Regions from separate parts of the Telluria sp. GW821-FHT07G12 genome, predicted to be linked through region 1. Evidence: riboswitches for the same ligand, from Rfam matches in the RefSeq annotation. Region 1 holds a riboswitch; the other holds the start of a gene.
What was found. Region 1 has a riboswitch for thiamine pyrophosphate ahead of thiC (phosphomethylpyrimidine synthase ThiC). Riboswitches for the same ligand answer to the same signal wherever they lie in the genome.
Positions count from the first base shown of each region.

Region 2: it holds a riboswitch for thiamine pyrophosphate, as region 1 does, so the genes downstream of both, AC07PE_RS00560 (TonB-dependent siderophore receptor) here and thiC (phosphomethylpyrimidine synthase ThiC) in region 1, are expected to answer to the same signal.

Region 1 is NZ_JBWKQA010000008.1:97,550-109,530, reverse strand. It holds gene AC07PE_RS24160 (KdsC family phosphatase) at 1-147, opposite strand, end outside; gene AC07PE_RS24155 (KpsF/GutQ family sugar-phosphate isomerase) at 147-1,169, opposite strand; gene AC07PE_RS24150 (monovalent cation:proton antiporter family protein) at 1,258-3,240, shown strand; gene AC07PE_RS24145 (NAD(P)-dependent oxidoreductase) at 3,256-3,912, opposite strand; gene AC07PE_RS24140 (LysR family transcriptional regulator) at 4,012-4,974, shown strand; gene AC07PE_RS24135 (GGDEF domain-containing protein) at 4,953-6,092, opposite strand; gene AC07PE_RS24130 (MOSC domain-containing protein) at 6,170-7,021, opposite strand; gene AC07PE_RS24125 (DUF6159 family protein) at 7,077-7,913, opposite strand; gene AC07PE_RS24120 (hypothetical protein) at 7,932-8,723, opposite strand; TPP riboswitch at 8,839-8,947, shown strand; gene thiC (phosphomethylpyrimidine synthase ThiC) at 9,022-10,902, shown strand; gene thiS (sulfur carrier protein ThiS) at 10,905-11,120, shown strand; gene AC07PE_RS24105 (thiazole synthase) at 11,146-11,925, shown strand; gene thiD (bifunctional hydroxymethylpyrimidine kinase/phosphomethylpyrimidine kinase) at 11,925-11,981, shown strand, end outside.
Region 2 is NZ_JBWKQA010000001.1:100,896-112,876, reverse strand. It holds gene AC07PE_RS00565 (AAA family ATPase) at 1-129, shown strand, start outside; gene AC07PE_RS00560 (TonB-dependent siderophore receptor) at 139-2,304, opposite strand; TPP riboswitch at 2,400-2,504, opposite strand; gene AC07PE_RS00555 (hypothetical protein) at 2,562-3,134, opposite strand; gene AC07PE_RS00550 (oxygen-binding di-iron domain-containing protein) at 3,261-4,004, shown strand; gene AC07PE_RS00545 (iron-containing alcohol dehydrogenase) at 4,011-5,168, opposite strand; gene AC07PE_RS00540 (DUF535 family protein) at 5,252-6,214, opposite strand; gene AC07PE_RS00535 (glutathione S-transferase) at 6,492-7,208, shown strand; gene dkgB (2,5-didehydrogluconate reductase DkgB) at 7,334-8,140, opposite strand; gene AC07PE_RS00525 (MFS transporter) at 8,162-9,376, opposite strand; gene AC07PE_RS00520 (LysR substrate-binding domain-containing protein) at 9,479-10,378, shown strand; gene AC07PE_RS00515 (AraC family transcriptional regulator) at 10,388-11,419, opposite strand; gene fabF (beta-ketoacyl-ACP synthase II) at 11,548-11,981, shown strand, end outside.

The DNA.
Region 1 (11,981 bases):
GCCGAGGCCGTCCAGCACATAGAAGGTCTTGGTGATCTCACCGTTGGCGTCATAGGTCAGGCTGCCGTCGGTGAGCACGCCGTCGACGTCGAAGATCATGACCTTCACGCGCGCCGCGCGCTGCACATGTTCGAGCGGGGTCACCATCAGATCACCTTGGCGCGGGTCAGGTCGTGGATGTGCAGGGCGCCGACCAATACATCGTCCTGGTCGGTCACCAGCATCTGGTTGATGCGGAATTCTTCCATCACGGCGACGGCATCGACCGCCAGCTGTTCCGGGTGGATGCGGCGCGGGTTGGCGTGCATGACGTCCTTGATCGTCAGCTTGCTGAAATCATGGGTCTTTTCGAACAGGCGGCGCAGGTCGCCGTCGGTGAACACGCCGACCGGGCGGCCGGCATCGTCGACGATGGCGGTCATGCCCATGCCCTTCTGCGAGATTTCCAGCAAGGCTTCGGTCAGCGGCGCATTCGGCGAAACTTGGGGAATCGCCTCGCCGCTGCGCATGACGTCGCGCACGTGGGTCAGCAGCTTGCGGCCCAGGGCGCCGCCCGGGTGCGAGAGGGCGAAATCTTCGGACTTGAAGCCGCGCAGTTCCAGCAACGCCACAGCGAGTGCATCGCCGAGCGCCAGGGTGACGGTGGTGGAGGCCGTCGGCGCCAGGTTCAGCGGGCAGGCTTCCTTCTCGACGGAAACGTCCAGGTGGACGTCGGCGACCGTCGCCAGGCGCGAGCCCGGCTTGCCGGTCATGGCGATCACGGGCACGCCCATACGCTTGACGGCCGGAATCACGACCGCCAGCTCGGCGCTTTCGCCGGAATACGAGATCGCGATCAGGACATCTTGCGGGGTGACCATGCCGAGGTCCCCGTGCGCGGCTTCGGCCGGGTGCAGGAACAGGGCCGGGGTGCCGGTCGAGGCCAGGGTGGCGGCGATCTTGCGGCCGATGTGACCCGATTTGCCGATGCCGGAGACGACCACGCGGCCCTTGCAGGCCATCATCAGCGCCACCGCACGCGGCAGGCTGTCGTCCTGGCCGAGGCGCGCGGTCAGCTTGCGGATCGCCTCCGCCTCGATGTCCAGGGTCTCGCGGGCCAGCTCCAGAGCGCGCTGCGCCTGGGTCTCGTCAAAACTTGTCAGCATTATTTTTTCATCGGTTACACTCATGGTGGAAGTATATCCGAATTGAGAAAGCAAAAAACTTGCCAGATGTAACCGAGCGTATATATTTACAGGACCCAGACCCGCAGCCCGCATGACATCAGGCCTTGAACTAACTTTACTTCTTCTGGGCAGCGCCGTCCTCGGTGTGGTGGCGTTCCGCATGCTGCACCTGCCCCCGATGCTGGGTTACCTGGCCGTCGGCGTGCTGATCGGGCCGCATGCCCTGCACCTGGCCGACAACGGCCCCACCACCCACGCGCTGGCGGAATTCGGCGTGGTGTTCCTGATGTTCTCGATCGGCCTCGAATTCTCGCTGGCCCAGCTCAGGGCGATGCGCCGCATCGTGTTCGGGCTCGGGCTGGCCCAGGTGTCGCTGACCATCCTTATCACCATGCTGGTCGCCCTCGTCAGCCCACGCCTGCCGCCGCCGCTGAACGTCGGCTGGCAGGCCGCGCTGGCCCTGGGCGGGGCGCTGGCAATGTCCTCCACCGCGATCGTCTCCAAGATGCTGACCGAGCGTCTCGAGCTCGAAAGCGAGCACGGACGGCGCATCATCGGGATCCTGCTGTTCCAGGATCTGGCGGTGGTGCCGCTGCTGATCCTGATCCCCTCGCTGGCGCGGCCGGCCGAGGAGCTGGCCATGAACCTGGGCTGGGCCGCCGTCAAAGCCGCCGGCGTGCTGGCGCTGCTGCTGTTCTTCGGCCAGAAATGGATGCGCAAGTGGTTCACCATCGTCGCCAAGCGCCGCTCGCAGGAGCTGTTCATGCTGAACCTGCTGCTGGTGACCCTGGGCGCGGCCTGGATCACGGAGCGCGCCGGCCTGTCGATGGCGCTGGGCGCTTTCGTGGCCGGCATGCTGATCTCCGAGACCCAATACAAGCACCAGGTGGAAGAGGACATCAAGCCCTTCCGCGACGTGCTGCTCGGCCTGTTCTTCATCAGCATCGGCATGCTGCTCAACCTGGAGCTGGTGCTGGCCAACTGGTGGCTGGTCCTGGCGATGCTGGTGATTCCGGTGCTGCTGAAGTTCGCCCTGATCGCGGCGCTGGCCAAGGCCTTCGGCTCGTCCGACGGCGTGGCCATGCGCACCGGCCTGGCCCTGGCGCAGGCCGGCGAGTTCGGTTTCGTGCTGCTGAACCTGGCCTCCGGTTCGAAGCTGATCGACCCTTTCCTGATCCAGCTGGTGCTGGCGGCCATGGTGCTGTCGATGCTGCTGGCGCCCTTCGTGATCGCCAACAGCGACAAGCTGGTGATGAAGATCGCCTCCAACGAATGGATGCTGCAGTCGCTGCAGCTGACGCAGATCGCGAGCCGCACGATGGCGGCGCAGAAGCACGTGATCATCGCCGGCTTCGGGCGCAGCGGGCAAAGCCTGGCCACCCTGCTCTCCGAGGAAAAGCTGCCCTGGTATGCGCTCGACCTCGACCCCGAGCGGGTGCAGGAAGCGCGCGCCGCCGGCGCCAACGTCTCCTACGGCGACTGCTCGCGCAGGGAAGCCCTGATCGCGGCCGGTATCAATCGCGCCAGCGCGCTGGTGATCACCTTTGCCGATACCCGCCTGGCGCTCAAGGTGCTGCACCTGGTGCACGAGCTGGCGCCGAAATTGCCGGTGATCGTGCGCGCCCATGACGACACCGAACTCGACGTCCTGAAACGCGCCGGCGCCACCGAGGTCGTGCCGGAGGCGCTGGAATCGAGCCTGATGCTGGCCTCGCACGCGCTGGTGGTGATGGGCGTGCCGCTGCGCCGCGTGGTGCACCGGGTGCAGGCCGCGCGCGACGAGCGCTACGCCTCGCTGCGCGGCTTCTTCCACGGCGCAGGCGACGTCAAGGAAGACCCGGAACACAGCTACGTGCGTCTGCACTCGGTGGTGCTGGCCGAGGACGCCGGCGCGGTCGGGCGCTGCATCGGCGACCTCGGGCTGGATGAAGTGGGCGCCGAAGTGACGGCGGTCCGGCGCGGCAACCAGCGCATCGAGCCGGAAGAGGACACCGAACTGCGCGCCGGCGACGTGGTGGTGTTGCGCGGGACCGGAATGGCGGTGAGCCGGGCCGAGGGGCGCCTGCTGCGCTGACGCCCGCGTGCGGCCTTACGCCGCGGCGACCGTGAAGCGGGCCCGCACATGGCGCGGCTGCTCGATCTCGTCGGCGATCGCCACCGCCAGGTCGGCCACCGAAATACCCGCCGGGCCCTCGCCCGCCATCAGCAAGTCCTCCCCGCCGACCCGGTAGGCGCCGCTGCGTTCTCCCGGCGCCAGCATGGCCGGCGGGCTGAGGAAAGTCCAATCCAGACTGGTATTGCCTCGCATGGCGCTCAGCGCATCGCGCGCCGCTTTCGCGCCCGGCACCACGTTCGGCGGCACATGGCCGGCGAATTCCGGGGTATCCACCAGTTGCACGCCGGGCGCCACGAACAGGCTGCCGGCGCCGCCGACGACCAGCAGGCGCTTGACACCGGAAGCCTCGACGCCGCGCACGATCGCCTCGCTGCCGCGCATGAATTGCGCATACAGATCGGGATGCTCCCAGCCGGGATTGAATGCCGATACGACGGCGTCGTGGCCACGTACGGCGTCGGCCACCACCGCACTATCCGCCGCATCGAGACTGCGGACCAGCAGTTGCGGATGCGATGCGATACGTTCCGGATGGCGCGCCAGCGCCGTTACCTGGTGCCGGCGGCCCAGCAGCTCTGCGAGGACGGCCGCACCGACAAAGCCGGTGGCGCCAATCAGGGCGATTTTCATGCTTGCTCCAATCATCGTTGAGGAAGCATCATGCTATTGACTTCACGATGACCTGATAAGACCCGTAAAATCACCAGGACTTTGAAGTGGAGCTTAATAATGGATGACCTGAGGCCGCTGGCCATATTTGCGGAAACCGTCGCAACCGGTTCGATGAGCGCGGCCGCGCGCCGGCTCGGCATCAGTCCGTCGGCGGTCAGCCAGGCCATACGCCTGCTCGAGCGCCAGGGCGGCGTGACGCTGCTGCACCGCTCGACCCGCAAACTGAGCCTGACAGAGGCAGGCGAACGCTATTATCCCCACTGCCGCCGCATGCTGGACGCCGCCCACGCCGCCGCGGAAGCCCTGCAGCAGGCGCGCGATGCACCGACGGGGGAATTGAGGGTGGCGGCGCCGGTCGGCTTCGCGAATCACATCGCACCGGCGCTCGCGCCTTTGCTGGCGGAGGCGCCGCAGCTGCGCCTGCGCCTTCTGGTCGACGACGCCATGATCGACCTGATCGAGGCCCGTATCGACGTGGCGCTGCGCGTCGGCCGGATGGCCGATTCGAACTGGGTGGCGCGGCGCCTGTGCGACTTCGACATGATCCTGTGCGCCGCGCCCGCCTACCTCGAACGCCACGGCATGCCGCGCACGCCGGAGGATCTGCCCGGTCACCAGTGGCTGGCGTTCGGACGTGAGGGCCAGGAGAGCACGCCGGGCAGCTTTGCCGCGGCCCAGGGGAACGCAAGAAGCGCGGCGCCGGGATTCCCGGGACTGCTGGTGCCGATGGACCTGCAGAACGCAGATGGCAAGCTGCAGCGCACCGTGGTCGAAGCGCGCATCGTCAGCAATAACCAGGTATCGCTGCAGCAGATGTGCGAACACGGTCTGGGCATCGCACGCATGGTGCGTGCCGACGTGCTTCCCGCATTGCTGCGCGGGGACCTGGTCCAGGTGCTGCCGTCGTGGCGGCTGGCGGCAATGCCGGTATGGGCCGTCACGCCGCGGCGCGAAGGCGAAGCGGCGAAAGTCCGGGCGGCGCTGGATTGCCTGAAGCGCTACTTTGCCGCGCTGGCGTAGGTGCCCGATATGACCCGGTTGCGTCCCTGCTGCTTGGCCTCGTACAAGGCCTGGTCGGCCTGCGCCACCAGCGCCTGGGCCACGGCCTCGATCGCGTGCTCGCGGTCGAAATCGTTCAGGGCCGCCACGCCGATCGACACCGTCACCGACAAGCCCTGCCCTTCCGGCAGCAGGAAGGGCTGGTCGGCCACGCTGGCGCGGATGCGCTGCGCCACGATGCCGGCGCTGTTCAGGTCCGCATCGATCAGCAGCACCACGAATTCCTCGCCGCCGAAGCGGCCCAGCGCATCCGACATGCGCAGCTCGGCCTTGATGCGCGACGCGACTTCGCGCAGCACGTCGTCGCCGGCCTGGTGGCCATAGGTGTCGTTGACCTGCTTGAAGTGATCGATGTCGATGTACATGCAGGCGATGCGGTAGGACTGGCGGCGGGCACGCGCGATTTCCTCGGCCAGGCGGCGGTCCATGTAGCGGCGGTTGTAGACGCCCGTGAGCGCATCGGTCAGGCCGATGTACTTCAGCATCTCGTTGCTGATCACGTTCTCGAGGCAGATCGCGATGATCGACCCCATGTGCTCGACGAAATCGGTGCCCAACAGCGGCGTGAAGCGGCCGGGGTCGCGGCTGCCCAGGTTCAGGCTGCCGATCAGGCGGCGGTTGCGGATCAGCGGCACCAGGGCGATGCTGGCCAGGCCGGCGGGCGGCAGCGGGAAGGCCATGCCGTGGCTGACCGGGTGGTAGGGCAGCAGCCGCGGACGCGGCAGGCGGCCCGGCTCGAGCGCGAAGCCCAGTTCCTCGGGGTGTTCATGGAACAGCAGGTTGGGCAGGGCGTCGAAGTCCACGCCCAGCTTGTGCATCACGGTGAAGATGTCGGCGCCGGTGTCGACCAGCGACAGGGTCACGATGTCCAGGCTGGAGACGATCGGCAGCTGGCGGAAGATGGTGGCGACCAGCTCCTGGAAGCTGCCCGCGCCCACGATGTCGAGGTCGAAGGCCTGGTGGCGCATCATGATCGCGTGGTTGCTCTCCGCCTGGTCGATCAGGCTGGCGAGCTGCCTGCGCAGCGCGGCGTTTTCCGCCATCAGTTCGCGCACACTGGCGCCCTGCTGCTCGTGCATGGACGTTCCTTTCAGCAATTAGCCCTAACATTACGCCAACTCGGCCGTAATGCAAATGGAAACTGTAGCAGGCGTTGTCAGAATGCGAGTTCGGCCGTCAGTTCCTGGCCCACCCGCAGCCGGCTGCCGACGCCCGCCGAGACGATGCAGTTCATGCCCAGGCAGATGCCGCCGTCCAGCCTGGGGTTGGCGCGGTAGGTCTGCAGGATGTCGAGCGGATCGGGGCCCGGGATGCCGGTCGCCTGGTCGATGGAGGGAATCGGGCAGCGCGCGCAGGGTTTCACGGGACGGATCTCGGCCGCGCCGGTGCTGAGGGAAGCGGTGTAATCCTCTTCGTAGGCTTCCAGCCCGGCCACCACCAGGTTGGGGCGGAAGCGGTCCATGGGCAGGGCTGCGCGCCCGGCCGCGCGCAGGCGGATGTTCACGTCGTCGAGCGAGGACTGGCCGATCAGCAGCAGCGGATAGCCGTCGGCGAAGCGCGTCTGCGACGGCAGGCCGCCGGTCCACTTGACGCTGGTCGCGCGCACCACGTCGTGCCGGAAGCGCACCAGGCGGACCCGTTCACGGGCGTCGAGCGCCTCGGTGAACCAGCCAGCGGCGACGTCGCCGCAGTCGGCAGCGCCGATGCTGTCGTCCCAGATCTGGACGTAACGGGTGGGTGCGGCTTCATCCCAGGCCAGCGGCAGCAGCAGGTCGCCCATCTTCGGGCCGCTCATGCGCAGGTTGCCGCCGTCGGGCGCCGGCCGGATCAGCGCCATACGCGGATATTCGCGCTGCGTCAGGAACTGGCCGGATTCCGTCACCAGCATCCATTCGCGGTCGTGCACGCCTTGCGCGGCCAGGCCGGATTCGAGCAGGGTGGCTTCCTGGACCGCCATGCCGGCGCAGGATTTGATCGGGTACAGCAGGAGTTGGGACAGGGTGGGCATTGCGGCGCTGGATTCGACGTCGGGCCGCATAGTATCGCACCAAGCTGTCCCGGTTTCAGGATTTTTGCTGGAATGCCGAGGACAGGGTCCCATGGTCGAACCCGGGCGCATCGCTGCCGCCGACGGCGTAGCGGTACAGCACGGCCGAATAGATCCCGCTCAGCGTCGCGTGCACCAGCATGCAGGCGAGGCCGGCCAGCACGGCAACGATGGCGAAGAGCAGGTACAGCGCCGGCGCCGCGCCCAGCTTGACCATGAACAGCGTCAGCACGACCGCGCCCGCGATCAGGAAGAAGTACAGCAGGCCGAAGGCGGCGCTCAGCCCGACCTGCCCGGCCACGTTCTCGCCCCAGGTCCGCTTGAGCAGGGCCGTGCTTTCGGAGATCGCGCCGGTCGCACTCTGCCCGCCGGTGGCGATCACCGGCACCACCAGGAAAGTGGCGACGGCCCAGCCGGCGCCCAGCAGGCCGGCGATGAAGCGGCCGATGAAGCCGACCCGCTCCTGGATGGCGCGCAGGATCACGCCGACGGTGGCGGAAATGACGGCATAGCCGAAGATAGCCCCGATGCGGCCGTTGGCGATGCGCAGGCCGTCGCCCAGGCTTGGGCTGCCGCCGTCGAGCCGGATCATGACCGCGCCGACCAGGGCGGTGTTGAAGTAGAAGATGACGAAGTACTGGACGATGTAGAACAGGAAGGCCGCCGAATACGCGCCGCCGCGGCCAATGCCGTCGATCGAGGCCAGGCCGAGCAGCGGCAGCGCGAAGGCGGCCAGCACCAGCACCAGGGCCAGGCCGGAGATGATCGGGAACAGCATCAGGTGCTTGTCCTGCCTGAGCACGTCGGCGCTGGCGCCGACGAGGCGGAAACTGCGTTTCAGACGGTCGAACATGGTTTCTCCTTGAAATGTTTAATGAGTGGCGCTATTCCGCCAGGCTAGCACCGCCGCCTTGAGCGCGGCGGCCTCGCGTAGCGCCGCCGCCATTTCCTGGTCCGGGACATTCTGGTGGTTCCGGAAGATGTGATCGAACTCGTCTTCCAGGCGGCCGGCGCGGTACAGGAGGTCGTCGGGCGCGTGCTGTGCGGCCAAGGTTTTCGTGTCGATCTCGCCGCTCACGATGCTGCGCTGCAGGCCGTAGATGAAGCGTCCGATGCGCTCGTAATCCGACGTGGCTTCCTGATGTACCGCATGGCCGCTCAGCTGCGCTTTCACATAGGCCAGCCATTGGTCGTCGGGATTCACAACGCCGTCTACCTTGTCGAGCTGCTCGAAACTGCGCCAGGTCGGCCGCGCGTCCAGGAACACGAGGTAGCTGTTGCCGACGACGAAACTGGGATGGATGACGCAATCGCCGTCGTTCATCACGCGTCCGCCGCCGCGGGCCCAGAACACGAAGGCCCGGTGTTGGTCGAAGCTGCTGTCCTTGGCGCGGGACGATCCGGCGCGTCCGGTTACCGTAAACACTTTACGATCCGGGCCCGCTAGCTGGTCCAGCACCAGGAAACGGTATTCGACGTCCTCGCCGCCCAGCGGAGTGGCACCGATCACTTGCGCCACCGCGACATCGGTCGCCGCAGCGAGCTGCTCGGCGGCGCCGATGAGTTGCGCCGCAGGCGGCACCCGGCAGGCCTGGGAGGCCGCCGCACCGAGCGCCAGCACCCCGAAGGCGAGGCCGCGCATTATCGTCATCTTGTTCATCATGAACCCAGCTTATCAGCCCGGTGGAAGGAAAAATGCGTGCTTTGTCACGCGGCGCATGGATTGCCATTGTCTCAAAACCCACGTACACTCCGCCCGTCGCTTCTTCATGAAACGACAACAACGCTAGGGGTCCTGCGCCGGTCGAACAGATCGGACGCGGGTGAGAAATACCCTCCGAACCTGATCTGGATAATGCCAGCGAAGGGAAGCTACAGAGTCCTCGCATGCCCTCGTGCCTGCGCCTGCCTTTGCACTCCTCCGCTGGATCGCCGATCTTCAGTGAACACAAGGAGTGCACTTGAACGCCGATCCGAAATTCCTGTCCGCCAGCGCCACGGTCGATGCCGCGGCCGTGACGCCTCTTCCCAATTCGCGCAAGGCCTACGTGGCCGGCTCGCGTCCCGACATCCGGGTGCCGATGCGCGAGATTCACCAGTCGCCGACGCCGGCGTCCTTCGGCGCCGAGCCGAATCCGCCGGTCTGGGTCTACGACACTTCCGGGCCCTACACCGATCCGGAAGTGCGCATCGACATCCGCGCCGGCCTGCCCTGCCCGCGCAGCGGCTGGATCCGCGAGCGCGGCGACACCGTCGAACTGGCCGGTCCTTCATCCTCGTATGGCCAGCAGCGCCTTCGCGACCCGAAGCTGGCCGAGTTGCGCTTCGACCTGCAGCGCAAGCCGCGCCGCGCCGACGGCGGGCGCAACGTCACCCAGATGCACTATGCACGCCAGGGCATCGTCACGCCCGAGATGGAATTCGTCGCCATCCGCGAGAACCTGCGGCGCGAGGAGTACCTGCGCAATCTGGAAGCGGCCGGCCCCACGGGAAAGAAAATGGCCGCCATGCTGGGCCGCCAGCACCGGGGCCAGTCCTTCGGCGCGGCGATCCCGCCGGAGATCACGCCTGAATTCGTGCGCGACGAGATCGCGCGCGGCCGCGCCATCCTGCCGGCCAACATCAACCACCCGGAATCCGAGCCGATGATCATCGGCCGCAACTTCCTCGTGAAGATCAACGCCAACATCGGCAATTCGGCCGTCACTTCGTCCATCGGTGAGGAAGTCGAGAAGATGACCTGGGCCATCCGCTGGGGCGGCGACACGGTGATGGACCTCTCTACCGGCAAGCATATCCACGAGACGCGCGAATGGATCATCCGGAACAGCCCGGTCCCGATCGGCACCGTGCCGCTCTACCAGGCGCTGGAAAAGGTCAATGGCAAGGCCGAGGAACTCAGCTGGGAGATCTATCGCGACACCCTGATCGAACAGGCCGAGCAAGGCGTCGACTACTTCACCATCCACGCCGGCGTGCGCCTGCCCTTCATTCCGATGACGGCGGAGCGCCTGACCGGCATCGTCTCGCGCGGCGGCTCGATCATGGCCAAGTGGTGCCTGGCCCACCACCGCGAATCCTTCCTGTACACGCACTTCGAAGAGATCTGCGAGATCATGAAGGCCTACGACGTCGCCTTCAGCCTGGGCGACGGCCTGCGCCCCGGCTCCATCTACGACGCCAACGACGAAGCCCAGCTGGCGGAACTGCGCACCCTCGGCGAACTGACGCAGGTCGCGTGGAGGCACGAGGTCCAGACCATGATCGAAGGCCCGGGCCACGTGCCGCTGCAGCTGATCAAGGAGAACATGGCGCTGCAGCTCGACCAATGCCATGAGGCGCCCTTCTACACCCTGGGCCCGCTGACCACCGACATCGCGCCCGGCTACGACCACATCACCTCGGGCATCGGCGCCGCCAACATCGGCTGGTATGGCACCGCCATGCTGTGCTACGTCACGCCGAAGGAGCACCTGGGCCTGCCCGACAAGGACGACGTCAAGGACGGCATCATCACCTACAAGATCGCGGCGCACGCGGCCGACCTGGCCAAGGGCCACCCCGGCGCGCAGATCCGCGACAACGCCTTATCGAAAGCGCGCTTCGAATTCCGCTGGGAAGACCAGTTCAACCTCGGCCTCGATCCGGACAAGGCGCGCTCCTTCCACGACGAGACCCTGCCGAAGGACTCGGCCAAAGTAGCCCATTTCTGCTCGATGTGCGGACCGCATTTCTGCTCGATGAAGATCACCCAGGAGGTGCGCGATTACGCGGCGGCCGGCATGCATGAAAAGGCGGTGGAGTTCGTGCGCAAGGGCGCCGAGCTCTATGGGAAGGCCTGAGCATGCTGGAGATTGAACTGAACGGCACGCCGTATGAGCTGAATGCTGTGCTGCCGGGCGCGGCCAGCCTGCATGCGCTGGTCGAATCGCTGGGCCTGTCCGGCCAGGCGCTGGCGCTGGCGGTGAACCGCCGCGTGGTGCCGCGCGAGCACTGGCGCACCACCCTGCTGCGGCCGCGCGACCGCGTGGACGTCGTGCGCGCCATCGGCGGCGGTTAAACAATCGGAGAAAAATATGAACGACATGAACGACCGGCCCCTCGTCATCGCCGGCAAAGAATACCGCTCGCGCCTGCTGGTCGGCAGCGGCAAGTACCGCGATCTGGACCAGACCGCGGCCGCCACCGAAGCCTCGGGCGCGGAGATCATCACCGTGGCCATCCGCCGCGTGAACATCGGCCAGGACCCGCACGCACCGAATCTGCTGGACGCGGTGCCGCCCTCGCGCTACACCATCCTGCCGAATACCGCCGGCTGCTACACGGCCAGGGATGCGGTCTACACCCTCCAACTGGCGCGCGAGCTGCTGGACGGGCACAAGCTCGTGAAGCTCGAGGTGCTGGGCGACGACAAGACCCTGTTCCCCAACATGCCCGAAACCCTTCGCGCCGCTGAGGAACTGGTGCGCGACGGCTTCGACGTGATGGTTTATTGCAGTGACGACCCGATCCAGGCGCGCATGCTGGAAGAGATCGGCGTGGTTGCCGTGATGCCGCTGGCGTCCCTGATCGGTTCCGGCATGGGCATCCTGAACCCGTGGAACCTGTCGCTCATCATCGAGCAGGCCAAGGTGCCGGTGCTGGTCGACGCCGGCGTCGGCACAGCCTCGGACGCCGCCATTGCGATGGAGCTGGGCTGCGACGGCGTGCTGATGAACAGCGCCATCGCCCTGGCCCGCGATCCGGTGCGCATGGCGCGCGCGATGCGGCTGGCGGTGGAAGCCGGCCGCGACGCGTATCTGGCGGGACGGATGCCGCGGCGCTTCGCGGCTTCGCCTTCGTCGCCGATGGTGGGAAGAGTCTGATGCGGCCCTGCGTACTGGTGTTTTCCGGCCTCGATCCGTCCGGCGGGGCCGGTATC
Region 2 (11,981 bases), on a different contig from region 1:
TCGGAAGAAGTGCGCCAGCAGGTGCACGAGTGCCTGCTGGCGGTGCTGCGCGAACGGGGCATCCCGTTCACGCTGCTGGAGGGCGACCTGCCGCAGCGCATGCGGCAGGTGGAAGCGCTGTTGGCTTGATGCGCTAGCTTAGAAGTCGAACTGCCCGGACAGGCGGAAGGTACGCGGCGCGCCCGGCAGCAGGTAGCCGCCCAGCGCCGGCGTGACGTCGCGCCAGTAGAACTTGTCGAAGAGGTTGTCGACACGGGCGCGCAGCGTCAGCTTCGTCATACGCAACTTCAGGCCATATGCGGCGCCCAGGCCGAACACGTGATAGTCCGGCACCAGCACGCGGTTCTCGACGTCGAAAGCCTTCTTGCCCGAGTACTGCCAGTTGGCGTCCAGCTTCAGGCCGGGCAGCTGCGGCACGGCGTATTCGATCCAGGTGGTCGACTTGAAGTTGGGGACGTCGGTGACGCGCTTGCCGTCGATGCTGGCGTCGCCGGTGCCGTCCTGGCGCGTGTTCAGTGCCATCAGCGACACGCCCGCCTGCAGACCTGCAGCCAGCTTGCCGTCGGCCGCCAGTTCGAGACCGCGATGCGTCTCGCGGCCGCCGCGCACATAGGGATGACGCTGCAGGGTCTCGCCGTCGACCACCACCGCGACCGTGCGGTTCGGGTCCGTGTACTCGAGGCCCTGGCGGATCTGGAACAGCGATGCCGACAGGTTCAAGCCCGCCACCGAACCCTTGGCGCCGATCTCGAACTGCTTCGAGCGGCCCGGGTCCATCACCTGGTTTTCGTTTGCGGTCTCCATCGGTGCGATGCCGCCGTGCTGCAGCCCGTGGCTCACGGAGCCGTAGACGTTCCAGTCGCGGTTCAGGGCATAGACCAGAGCGACGCTCGGCAGCAGGAAGGAATCCTTGCTATCGACGTAGTTCGGATCGATGTAGTCGCGGCGCTTGGTCTCGACATAGCGCAGGCCGCCGTGCAGGGTCAGCTGCGGCGTGATGCTGACGATGTCCTGGGCGAACAGCGCGCTTTCCTGATCGCTGCGGCGCTCGAAGACCGGGCCGGTGACGCGGTCCGGGCCGACGTGCGGCGTGTCCAGCGGATGCCAGATATTGCTGTAGCCGACGTAGTCGTAGACGTAGTCGCCGAAGCTGTCGTGGCGCTCGGCGTAGGACGCGCCCACGGTCAGCTGGTGGCGCAGGGAGCCGGTGGCGAAGCGGCCCTGCAGCATGGCCTGCACGCCCCACGGGGTCTTGCGCTCGCCTACGCTCTGGTAGTCGTAGACGTCGTAGTCGCCGTTCGAGCAGTAGCCCGGATAATAACCCTCACCCTCGTTGCTGCAGCCGTAAGGGAAGGCGGTGAAGTCGTCGCGCTTGAACCAGTGCTTGTTGCCGGCGACGGTGGCTTTCCAGCCATCGGCCAGGCGGTATTCGAAGCGCAGGCCGAGGTTGGTGTCGCGGGTGTCGACCGGACGCGCCCAGGGCTGGTCGTTCATCAGCAGCTTGTTGGACACGCCGGTCGGCAGGACTTCGCCGCGGATCAGCTGGTAGCCCGGCGCGGTGAGCTGGGCCTTGTGCTGGTAGTCCAGGTCCAGCTCCAGTTTCGCATCGGGGCTGATCTGCCAGTCGAAGGCGCCGGAGACGAACTGGCGGTCGCCGTTCGCGCCGCGCACATAGGAGTGCAGGTCGGCCGCTGCGGCGTTGATACGGTAGCCGAAGCGGCGGTCGTCGAAGCGGCCGCCCAGGTCGACGGTGCCGTACAGGGTGCCGCGCTCGCTGACTTCCACCGTGGCCGAGCGCAGCGGCGCATTGGTCGGGCGCTTGGTCACGTAGTTGACGATGCCGCCTGGGGTGGCGACGCCGGCGGTGAGGCCGGCCAGGCCCTTGAGCACCTCGATGCGTTCCTTGTTCTCCAGCGGGATCTGGGTGTCGCCCGGGATCGCGAAGCCGTCCTTGCGGTAGCTGTAGTTGTTATCGAGGGCGAAGCCGCGGATCGAGAACTGCTCGGCATAGCCGACCGCGTTGTAGGCATCGCTGACCGAGGCGTCGTAGCGCACGGCCTCGGTGGTCGAGCGGATCGACAGGTCCTGCATCTGGGTGCGGCCGATGGCGGTGATCGAGGCCGGGGTGTCGACGATGGCGGTGTCGCTGAAACCGCCGACGGCGGCGCGCTCCAGGTTCGGCGCGCGGGCGCCGGTGACCACCACTTCGGCGATAGGCTGGCTTTGTTCCTGCGCGTGCGCGTTGAGGGAGAAGGCTTGCGCGAGGGCGCAGGCCAGGATCGAATACTTCAGTTCAGGTTTCATTCGTTTGCTCGTCTTCGCGCGCCGTTGGGCGTCGCTGCTTTTCAAAAAAGCCGGAGCCAACTGGGGGAAGGGCAAACAGGAGTGGGCGCCATCTCAGGCACCGCGTTGCGCTTTCCTTCGCTGGCATTATCCAGATCAGGTACGAAGGGTATCTCTCACCCGACAGCGGAAATCTGCTGCCAGGACCCCTAGCGAAGGCGCGAGTGTAGCACGGATGCGAGCGAGCGTGGTGCTTGTGGCAAGCCTGGCCGGACGGCTCAGGCGCGCTGCGTGACGTAGGCGTCGCGCAGCGGGCGCCAGCCCAGCCGCTGTTCGATGAGGCGGCGGAAGCGCGTGTCGATGTGGGCTGGCGTGCGGCGGACGTAGTCTTCGGCCTTGGCGCGCTGGTCGCCGCGCAGGCTGTCGAGCCATTCGACGGCTTCCTCGCGGGTCGGCGCACGGCCGCTGGCGCCGCCGAATTTGGCAGGCAGGGCGGTCCAGACGACGGCGTCGATGCCTTTGCCTTGCATCCATTCCTTGATACGGGGATCGGTGCGCGCGCCATCGACCGGCGGGATGCTGCCGACGCACTCGGGATAGCCGGGCCGGATCTGCTCGCGCCGGCGCAGCATCTCGCGCGCAACCTGCAGGTCGCGGGTGGCGAGCCAGGCCCAGTAGGTCGGCATCGGCCTGGCGCCTTCGCACAGGGCCAGCGCCAGTTCCGGATCGTCGTCGCTCTGGCGGACGAATTCGATGGGCAGGCGCGGGCCGCCGGGATGCCAGCCGGAAGCCAGCTTGAGGGGTTGGGGCTTCCACAGAAGCGAACCCCAGGCGATGCAGGCGATGTTCATGTGCACTCGATGTGACGATATTGAGTGTCAGTCTAGCTCGCCAACAAAAATCGGGGTGCACGCGTTTCGGCGGCCAGTGGAAGGGCGTATGCTATTCAACCGATGCAAACGCAGATGGAGACAGCGATGGCCATCACCAATGTTACTGCCGGCACCAATGTCCATGAGATCGCCGAGGGTGTCTATCGGATCAATACGCCTTTGAACATCGTGCCGGGTGGGTTCTCGTTCAATCAATACCTGATCGTGGACGATCAGCCGCTGCTCTTTCACACTGGACCAAGGAAAATGTTTCCCCTGGTGAGAGAGGCGGTCGAGAGCGTCATGCCGGTCAGCCAGTTGCGCTTCATTGCCTTGTCGCATTTCGAAGCGGATGAATGCGGTTCGCTGAACGAGTGGCTGGCGGTGGCGCCGCACTCCGTACCGCTGTGCAGCCGGGTTGCGGCCATGGGGTCGGTGAATGATTTCGCGGACCGGCCAGCCCATGCAATGGCGGACGGCGCCGAGCTCAGCCTGGGGAAACGCTCGGTCAAGTGGCTGGATGCGCCCCATCTGCCGCACGGCTGGGAAACGGGCTTCCTGATGGATACCCGCACCGGGACCATGTTTTGCGGCGACCTGTTCACCCAGGGCGGCACCGGCGAGCTTGCATTGACCACCGATGACATCCTGGAGAACAGCGAAGCGTTCCGGCAACCCATGGATTACTTTTCGCATTCCACGAATACCAGGCAATTGATCGAGCACCTGGCCGCCGAAGCGCCCGGCACGCTGGCGTGCATGCACGGCAGCGCCTGGCGTGGAGATGGTGCGAGCCTGCTGCGAGCCCTGGGGGAAAGGCTCGTCAGCAGCTCATCGCAGGGTGCTTGAAGGTGCTTAAGCGCAGCGCTCCAGCACCTTGCGGCTGACTTCCAGCGTGACCTCGCCAGTCTCGCCCAGCTTGGTCATGCCGTGCGCCTCGAGCGCGTTCACCACGGCCGGCACCACGTCCTTGCCGAGGCCGTAGTCCGACAACCTGGTCGGCACGCCCACTGCGCGGAAGAAGTCCTCGGTGCGGGCGATCGCCGCCTCGATGCGCGCGTTCTCGTCGCCGTCGCGTACATCCCACACGCGCGCCGCGTATTGCAATAACTTTGCCCGCTTGGCCTCGCGGCGTTCGCGCAGCATGGCCGGCAGGATCACGGCCAGCGTCTGCGCGTGATCGAGGCCGTAGAGCGCGGTCAGTTCGTGACCGATGATGTGGGTGGACCAGTCCTGCGGCACGCCGGCGCCGATCAAGCCGTTCAGGGCCACGGTCGCGGTCCACATCAGGTTGGCGCGGACCTTGTAGTTTTCCGGCTCGGTCAGCGCTTTCGGGCCTTCTTCGATCAGGGTCTGCAGCAGGCCTTCGGCAAAGCGGTCCTGCACCTTCGCATCGACGGGCGCCGTCATGTACTGCTCCATGATGTGCACGAAGGCGTCGACGATGCCGTTGCCGACCTGGCGCGCGGGCAGGGTGTAGGTGCGGGTCGGGTCGAGAATGGCGAATTGCGGGAACACCAGGCGCGACATGAAGGCGAACTTTTCCTGCGTCGCCTTCTTTGTGATCACGCTGGCCGAGTTCATCTCGGAGCCGGTGGCCGGCAGGGTCAGCACCGCGCCGAAGGGCAGGGCCTCATGCACGTTTTTCGCGTGCTGTTCCAGGATGGTCCATGGATCGGCGTCCAGCTTGGCGCCAGCGGCGACGAACTTGGTGCCGTCGATGACCGAGCCGCCGCCCACGGCGAGCAGGAAGTCGACGTTCTCGCGCTTGACCAGGTCGATGGCCTTGACCAGGGTTTCGTAGCTGGGGTTGGGTTCGATGCCGCCGAATTCGAAGACGGTGTGGTCCTTCAGCGCCTTGAAAACGGCGTCGTAGGTGCCGTTGGCGCGGATGCTGCCGCCGCCGTACAGCACCAGCACGCGGGCTTGGGACGGGATCAGGCGCGCCAGGTGCTCGATCTGGCCTTCGCCGAACAGGATGCGGGTTGGGTTGTGGAAGTCGAAGTTAAGCAAAATGAAAATCCCCCTCGGGTTTGCACAGGAGGGGGATTATCGCCGAGCGGGGATTTTCGTGCCGGCGGCGTGCCCTTGTGAGCTCAGACCTGCGCCGGCTCCAGCACCGGCGCCGCATGCTCGACATGGGCGCGTGCGGGCAGCAGGTGGCGCTGCAGGGTGGTGCGGGCGGATTCGCCGATCAGGCGCCAGTGCTCGCGGCGCTGGGCGGCGCGCTTGCGGTGCTTGGACGGCATCTCGGACAGCGGCTTGACGTAGAAGGGTAGTGCGATGCGGTAGCCCTGCTTGCCCGGCATTTCTTCGCCGCCCAGGATTTTCCAGAAGCCGTCGTAGGCGTTGGCGAAGTGCTTTTCCGGATCGGGGTCGTAGGCGAGGTGGTCTTCGCTGCGGATCGCAACCACCTGGTCGATACCGACCGCCTGTGCCACGCCCTGCATTGCGGCGAAGCAGAAGAAGCTCGGCGAGTTGTTCGGGAAGACGCGCTCGAAGGCTTCGAAGGCGGCGCCGGAATCGATCCAGCGGCCTTGGTTGCGGGCGATGAAGGGAACCACCGGCACATCGGCGCCGACCACGTGGCCTTCGAGCCAGCTGAAGGACAGGCGGTGCAGGCATTTGCCGTCGGCGACCAGCGCCAGGGTCAGGTCGCCCTCGGCGTTGCTGCGTGAGGCCATTTCGAGCTGGATCATGAAGCTGCTGCCTTCGGCATCAATCTGCCACAGCGGCAGGCAGCGGGCGCCGTAGACGGCCTGCTTGTAGGCCTCGTTGAAGGTGGTTTCTTCGAAGCGGTAGTGACTCAGGACCGCCTGCACGCGCCGGCGCGCCGACATGCCCTTGACCAGGTAGTCGCGGTGACTCAGATGGTGGAAGGGGTCGTCGTTCGGCGGCAGCGCCACGTGGTTGCGGTAGACGCCGAGCTGGCACAGGGCGCGGTGGTCGCGCAGGTAGGCCAGCACGCGCAGGCTGCGTGCGATGCACAGGATCCAGGAAGTGAGGCTGTACTGGCTGCGGCGGGCCATCCAGTGCTTGGTGAGGTGAGCGAAAATCATGGTGCGCTCCGTGCATTCATTATCGGGGTGGTTCTATCTTGACTCACCGGCCTCAGCGGCACGGTGATATTGCTCAACGGAAATAAAATGCTGGGCAGATCAAGATCGCCACGCTCGATAACGCATCCCTTTTGTATTTTTCTTCGTGATCACGATGTCTCTTGTTGATTTTTTGTCAGGCAAAGCTCGCCATTTGCAAGACTAGCACGATTGCCGCGCCGAACATCGAAATCCTCATGAATAATTGAGTCATCCCGAATAAGTTGAGGAGTGGCGCATGGTGTACGAACTTTTTTACTGGCCGACGATCCAGGGACGCGGCGAATTCGTCCGGCTGGCGCTGGAAGAAGCGGGCGTCGACTACATCGACGTCGCCCGCGAACCGGGCGGCATGGCGCGCATGCTGGCGGCGATGGATGGCCCCGACCACCCGCCGTTCGCGCCGCCCTTCCTGAAGGCGCACGGGCTGACGATCGGCCAGACCGCCAACATCCTGCTGTTCCTCGGGCAGCACCATGGCCTGGCGCCCGCCGAAGAAGCCGGCGGCCTGTGGGTGCACCAGCTGCAGCTGACCATCGCGGACCTGGTCGCGGAAGTGCACGAGACCCACCATCCGATCGCGACTTCGCTGTACTACGAGGACCAGCGCCCGGAAGCCAAGCGCCGCTCGGCCGACTTCATCGAAACGCGCATCCCCAAATTCCTCGATTACTTCGAGGGCATCCTGGCGCGGCCGGAACCCAAGGATTACCTGACGGGCGACACGCTCACCTATGCCGACCTGTCGCTGTTCCAGCTGGTCGAGGGCCTGCGCTACGCCTTCCCGGCGACCATGGCGCGGATCGATGCGGGCTATCCGCTATTGGGAGCCTTGCGTGATCGGGTGGCGGCGCGGCCGCGGATTGCGGCCTATCTGAAGTCGAAGCGGCGGATCGCGTTCAATGAGGAGGGGATTTTCCGGCATTATCCGGAGCTGGAACAGCAGGAAAAGTAGTACGTCGTTCCCGCTGAAATAACGTCCTGCCCGCTGAAATAACGTCATTCCCGCGAAAGCGGGAATCCATACTGAGCGTCTTTAGTCACCTCAGCATGGGTTCCCGCTTTCGCGGGAACGACGGATCAACGGTCCCAGGCCGGCGCGAAGTCCGGGCTGACCAGGCGCTCTCCACGCTCCAGCCCATCGATCGCGGCGATGTCGTCCGCCGACAAGCGAACACCCAAGGCCCCCAGATTCGCCGCCAGGTTCTCGCGCTTCGTTGAAGAAGGAATCACCGCATACCCCTTCGCCATGGACCACGCCAGCGCCACCTGCGCCGGCGTCGCCTTCACACGCTCCGCGATGGCCAAAATCACAGGATCGGCCAGCACCTTGCCATACGCCAGCGGCATGTAAGCCGTCACGTGGATGCCATGTTCGCGCGCGAAGGCGGCCACGCTGCGGTTCTGCAGGAAGGGATGCAGCTCGACCTGGTTGGTGGCGATGTTCTGCGCACCCACTGCGGCGATCGCTTGCGCCAGCAGCGCGTTCGTGAAGTTCGACACGCCGATCGCACCGGTCAGGCCCTGGCTGCGCGCTTCCATTAAAGCCTGCATCGATTCGGCCACCGGCACCGCGTCCTGCGGCGAGGGCCAGTGGATCAGGGTCAGGTCGACTTGCTCGAGGCGCAGCTTGTGCAGGCTGTCCTTCAGGCTGGGAATCAGTTTGTCGCCGGCCAGGTGTTCGGTCCAGATCTTGGTGGTGACGAAGAGCTCGCGGCGCGGCACCTCGGATGCCTGCAGCGCCTCGCCGACCTCGGCTTCGTTGCCGTAGATCTGGGCGGTGTCGACGTGGCGGTAGCCGAGTTCGAGGCCGTTGCGGACGGAATCGACAGCTTGCTGGCCCTGCAGGCGGAAGGTGCCAAGACCGAGTTGGGGGATCATGTTCATGCTTGTTCTCTTAAAATGAATTCAATGGGTGAGGACGACGGACTCGGTCGACGCAGGCGCCGCGATGCCGCGCGCCGCATCGCGCCGGTCCAGGCGTCCGGCCAGCGTCGTCAGTGCAAGCGCGCCGAGTACGACGACCGCGCCGATCCAGGGCGTGGCCATCAGGCCGATGCGGTCGACGATGATGCCGCCGCCCCAGGCGCCCAGCGCGATGCCGACGTTGAAGGCGGCGATGTTCAGGCCCGAAGCCACGTCCACCGCCTGCGGCGCATCGCGGCCGGCGCGCTGCACCACGTACACCTGCAGCCCCGGCACATTGCCGAAGGCGACCGCGCCCCAGGCCAGCACGGTGACCAGCACTGCGATCTTGTTGGCGGCGGTGAACTGCAGCACCAGCAGCACGGCTGCCAGCAGCGCGAATACGATCTGCAGCGCGCGCACCGGGCCCTTGCGGTCGGCCAGCTTGCCGCCCCAGATGTTCCCGAAGGCGACCGAAACGCCGTACACCAGCATCACCAGGCCGACAGCGCCGGCCGAGAAGCCGGCCACCTGCTGCAGGATGGGCGCCAGGTAGGTGAAGGCGACGAAGGTGCCGCCGTAGCCGAGGGTCGTCATCGCATACACCAGCAGCAGGCGAGGCTTCTTCAGCACCGCCACCTGCGTCAGCAGCGAGGCCGGCTTGCCGCGTGCGATGTTGTCCGGGACCAGCAGCGCAATGCCGATGAAGGCGATCACGCCCAGCAAGGACACGGCCAGGAAGGTCATCTGCCAGCCGAAGTGCTGGCCGATGAAGGTCCCGAGCGGCACGCCGGTGACCAGGGCAACGGTCAGGCCGCTGAACATCAGGGCGATCGCGCTGGCCGCTTTCTCTTTCGGCACCAGGCTGGTGGCGATGGTCGAGCCGATCGAGAAGAACACGCCGTGCGCGAGACCGGTCAGCACGCGCGCCGCCATCAGCGCTTCGTAGCCGGGCGCCATCCAGGCGATCAGGTTCCCGGCCGTGAACAGCAGCATCAGCGCGAGCAGCAGGAATTTGCGCGGCACGCGGCCGGTGAGGGCGGTCAGCACCGGCGCGCCGATGGCGACGCCCAGCGCATACAGGCTCACCAGCAGGCCGGCCGAAGGCACCGACACCTGCAGGCTGGCGGCAATGGTGGGGATCAGGCCGACGATCACGAATTCCGTCGTCCCGATGGCGAAGGCGCTCAGCGTGAGCGCCCAAAGTGCGAGTGGCATGGTGATTCTCCTGTTGCCTTTGATCGAGACCAGCATTCTGACCGTTGCGGCGTGCAAGAAAAACATGCTGCCGTACAATAGACTTTTGACTCGGAGTCACAAATGCTCGATGTCGGCGCCCTGATTACCTTCGTCACCGTCACGGAAACGGGTTCGTTCTCGACCGCCGCCCAGCAGCTGGGGCAGACGCCTTCGGGTGTCTCGCGCACCGTCTCGCGGCTCGAAAAGGAGCTGGGGATGACCCTCATGCACCGCACCACGCGGCGCCTCGACCTGACTGCGGAAGGGGCCTGGCTGCTGGCGCGCGCGCGGCGGGTGCTGGCGGAACTCGCAGATACCGAGGCGCAGGCAGCCGCACGGCGCGGCCATCCGGCGGGACTGGTGCGCGTGAACGCCGCCACGCCCACGCTCGACCACCTGGTGGCGCCGCTGGTGGCGGACTTCCTCGACGAGTACCCGCAGGTGACGCTGGAGCTGACCAGCGGCGAGACCTACATCGACCTGATCGAGGAAAAAGTCGACGTCGCGATCCGCATCGGCATCCTGCCCGATTCCAGCCTCAACGCGCGCCTGCTGGGCCATAGCCGGATCCGCGTGCTGGCTGCGCCAGGCTACCTGGAACGGCACGGCCGCCCAGGCAAGGTGGCCGATCTGGCCAGGCACCGCCTGCTGGGCTTCACGGCGCCGGCTTCGCTAAACACCTGGCCGCTCAGCGACGGCGGACAGGAGGGCTATCTGGCCAAGCCCCAGGTGACGGCATCCAGCGGCGAGACCCTGCGCCACCTGGCGGTGGAAGGGGCGGGCATGGCCAGCCTGGCGGATTTCCTCACCGCCGCCGACGTCGCCGCCGGACGCCTGGTGCCGGTGCTGGAGCAGAGCGCGCTGCCCTGGAGCCAGCCGGTGTGGGCGGTGTTCTACAAGCAGGAGGCGCTGGCGCCGCGCGTGGCGGCCCTGGTCGACTTTCTGGCCAGGCGTCTGGCGGGCGTGCTCGAGACCCGCTGAGCGCAGCCCTCACTCTTCTTCGCGCGCGTCCTTTCGATAGTCGCCGGGGCTGCTGCCGGTCCAGTGCCGGAAGGCGCGGCAAAAGCCGGTGGCGTCGGCGAAGCCCAGGTCGAAGGCCAGCGCCGCCACCGCGATGTTCGAATGCGTCAGGCGATGCACGGCGATGTCCCGCCGCAGGCCATCCTTCACCTGCTGGAAGTGGGTGCCTTCTTCGGCAAAGCGGCGGTTCAGGGTGCGCACCGACATGTGCAGGGCCGAGGACAGGTCCTGGATCGTGAGCGGTTCGGCCAGCGCCTGCTCGAGATGGGCGCGGGTCCTGGCGACGATGGTGCCGCTCTCCAGCGGGCGGAAGACCCAGTCTTCGGGCGCGCGTTTGAGGAAGGCCCACAGCTCGTGCTTCTCGCGCTTGAACGCGGCTGCGCAATCCTGATAGGCGAGGGCGATGCCGGTGGCCGCCGACTCGAAGTGCACCTCGCCCGGGAACATGAACACATAGTCCTCGACATGCCGGGGCTTGGGAAAATGGAAGCCGGCTTCGAGCAGGTCGATTTCACGTCCCAGCAGCCAGGATGCGGTGCCGTGGATCAGCTTCATCATCAGCGCGTGGCCCAGTGGCTTGATCTCCGTGCCCGGCGTCCTTTCCAGCAGGGCGATGCGCACGGCCTCGTCCCTGGTCGAGATGTGCAGGCGGTAGTCGTCCAGCAGCAGATTCCAGAAGCGGACGAAACGGTTCAGCGCTACCAGCACGGTCGGCGCGTCGAGCAGGCTGAGCATCAGGTTTTTCAGGGTGCCGCTGCGGATCGGCCGCGACCACAGGCCCAGCATCTCATCGTCGAGCGTGGCCGCGATGGCGCGGTACAGCGAACCATACTGCTGGCGCGTGATGCGCGCGTCGGCGCGGTGCAGCAGCGGCCGCGGAATGCCGGCGCTGGCCAGCGCGCGCTCCGCCACCTCCTTGCCGCGGCTGCCGCGCAGGGCGTGCAGCATCTCGTGCAGGACGCGGGTCGATACGGTGACGGAGTTTTGCCATGGCGGATTCATACTTGCCATTATGGCGCACTTTGCATATATCTTGGCGCGATGCGGCAAATGTGCGGGCGCGGCTCCCCTATACTGGCGTCATTCGATGGCGCACTTTGCGCATTGTCATCTATTTGTGGGGAGCAAGAATGAAAGCGAAACGCATCGTCGTGACTGGCATGGGCATTGTGTCGCCCCTGGGATGTGGGGTCGAAACCGCCTGGGCCCACCTGCTGCAGGGCCGTTCGGGACTGGCTCCCCTCGACGAGGCGCTGGCGGAGGGCATTCCGTCCAAGGTCGGCGGCCTCGTGCCCGCGCTGGCGCCGGAGCGGCCGTGGGGCTTCGACCCCGCGCTCGCCGCCGAGGCCAAGGACCTGAAGAAGATGGATCGCTTCAGCCTGTTCGCCCTGGCCGCGGCCGCCGAGGCGCTGGCGCAGGCCGGCTGGCAACCCCAGACCGACGAGGAGCGCGAGCGCACCGCCACCATCGTGGCCTCGGCCGTGGGCGGCTTCGGCACCATCGCGGAGGCGGTGCGCACCACCGATGAGCGCGGGCCCAAGCGGCTGTCGCCCTTCACTGTGCC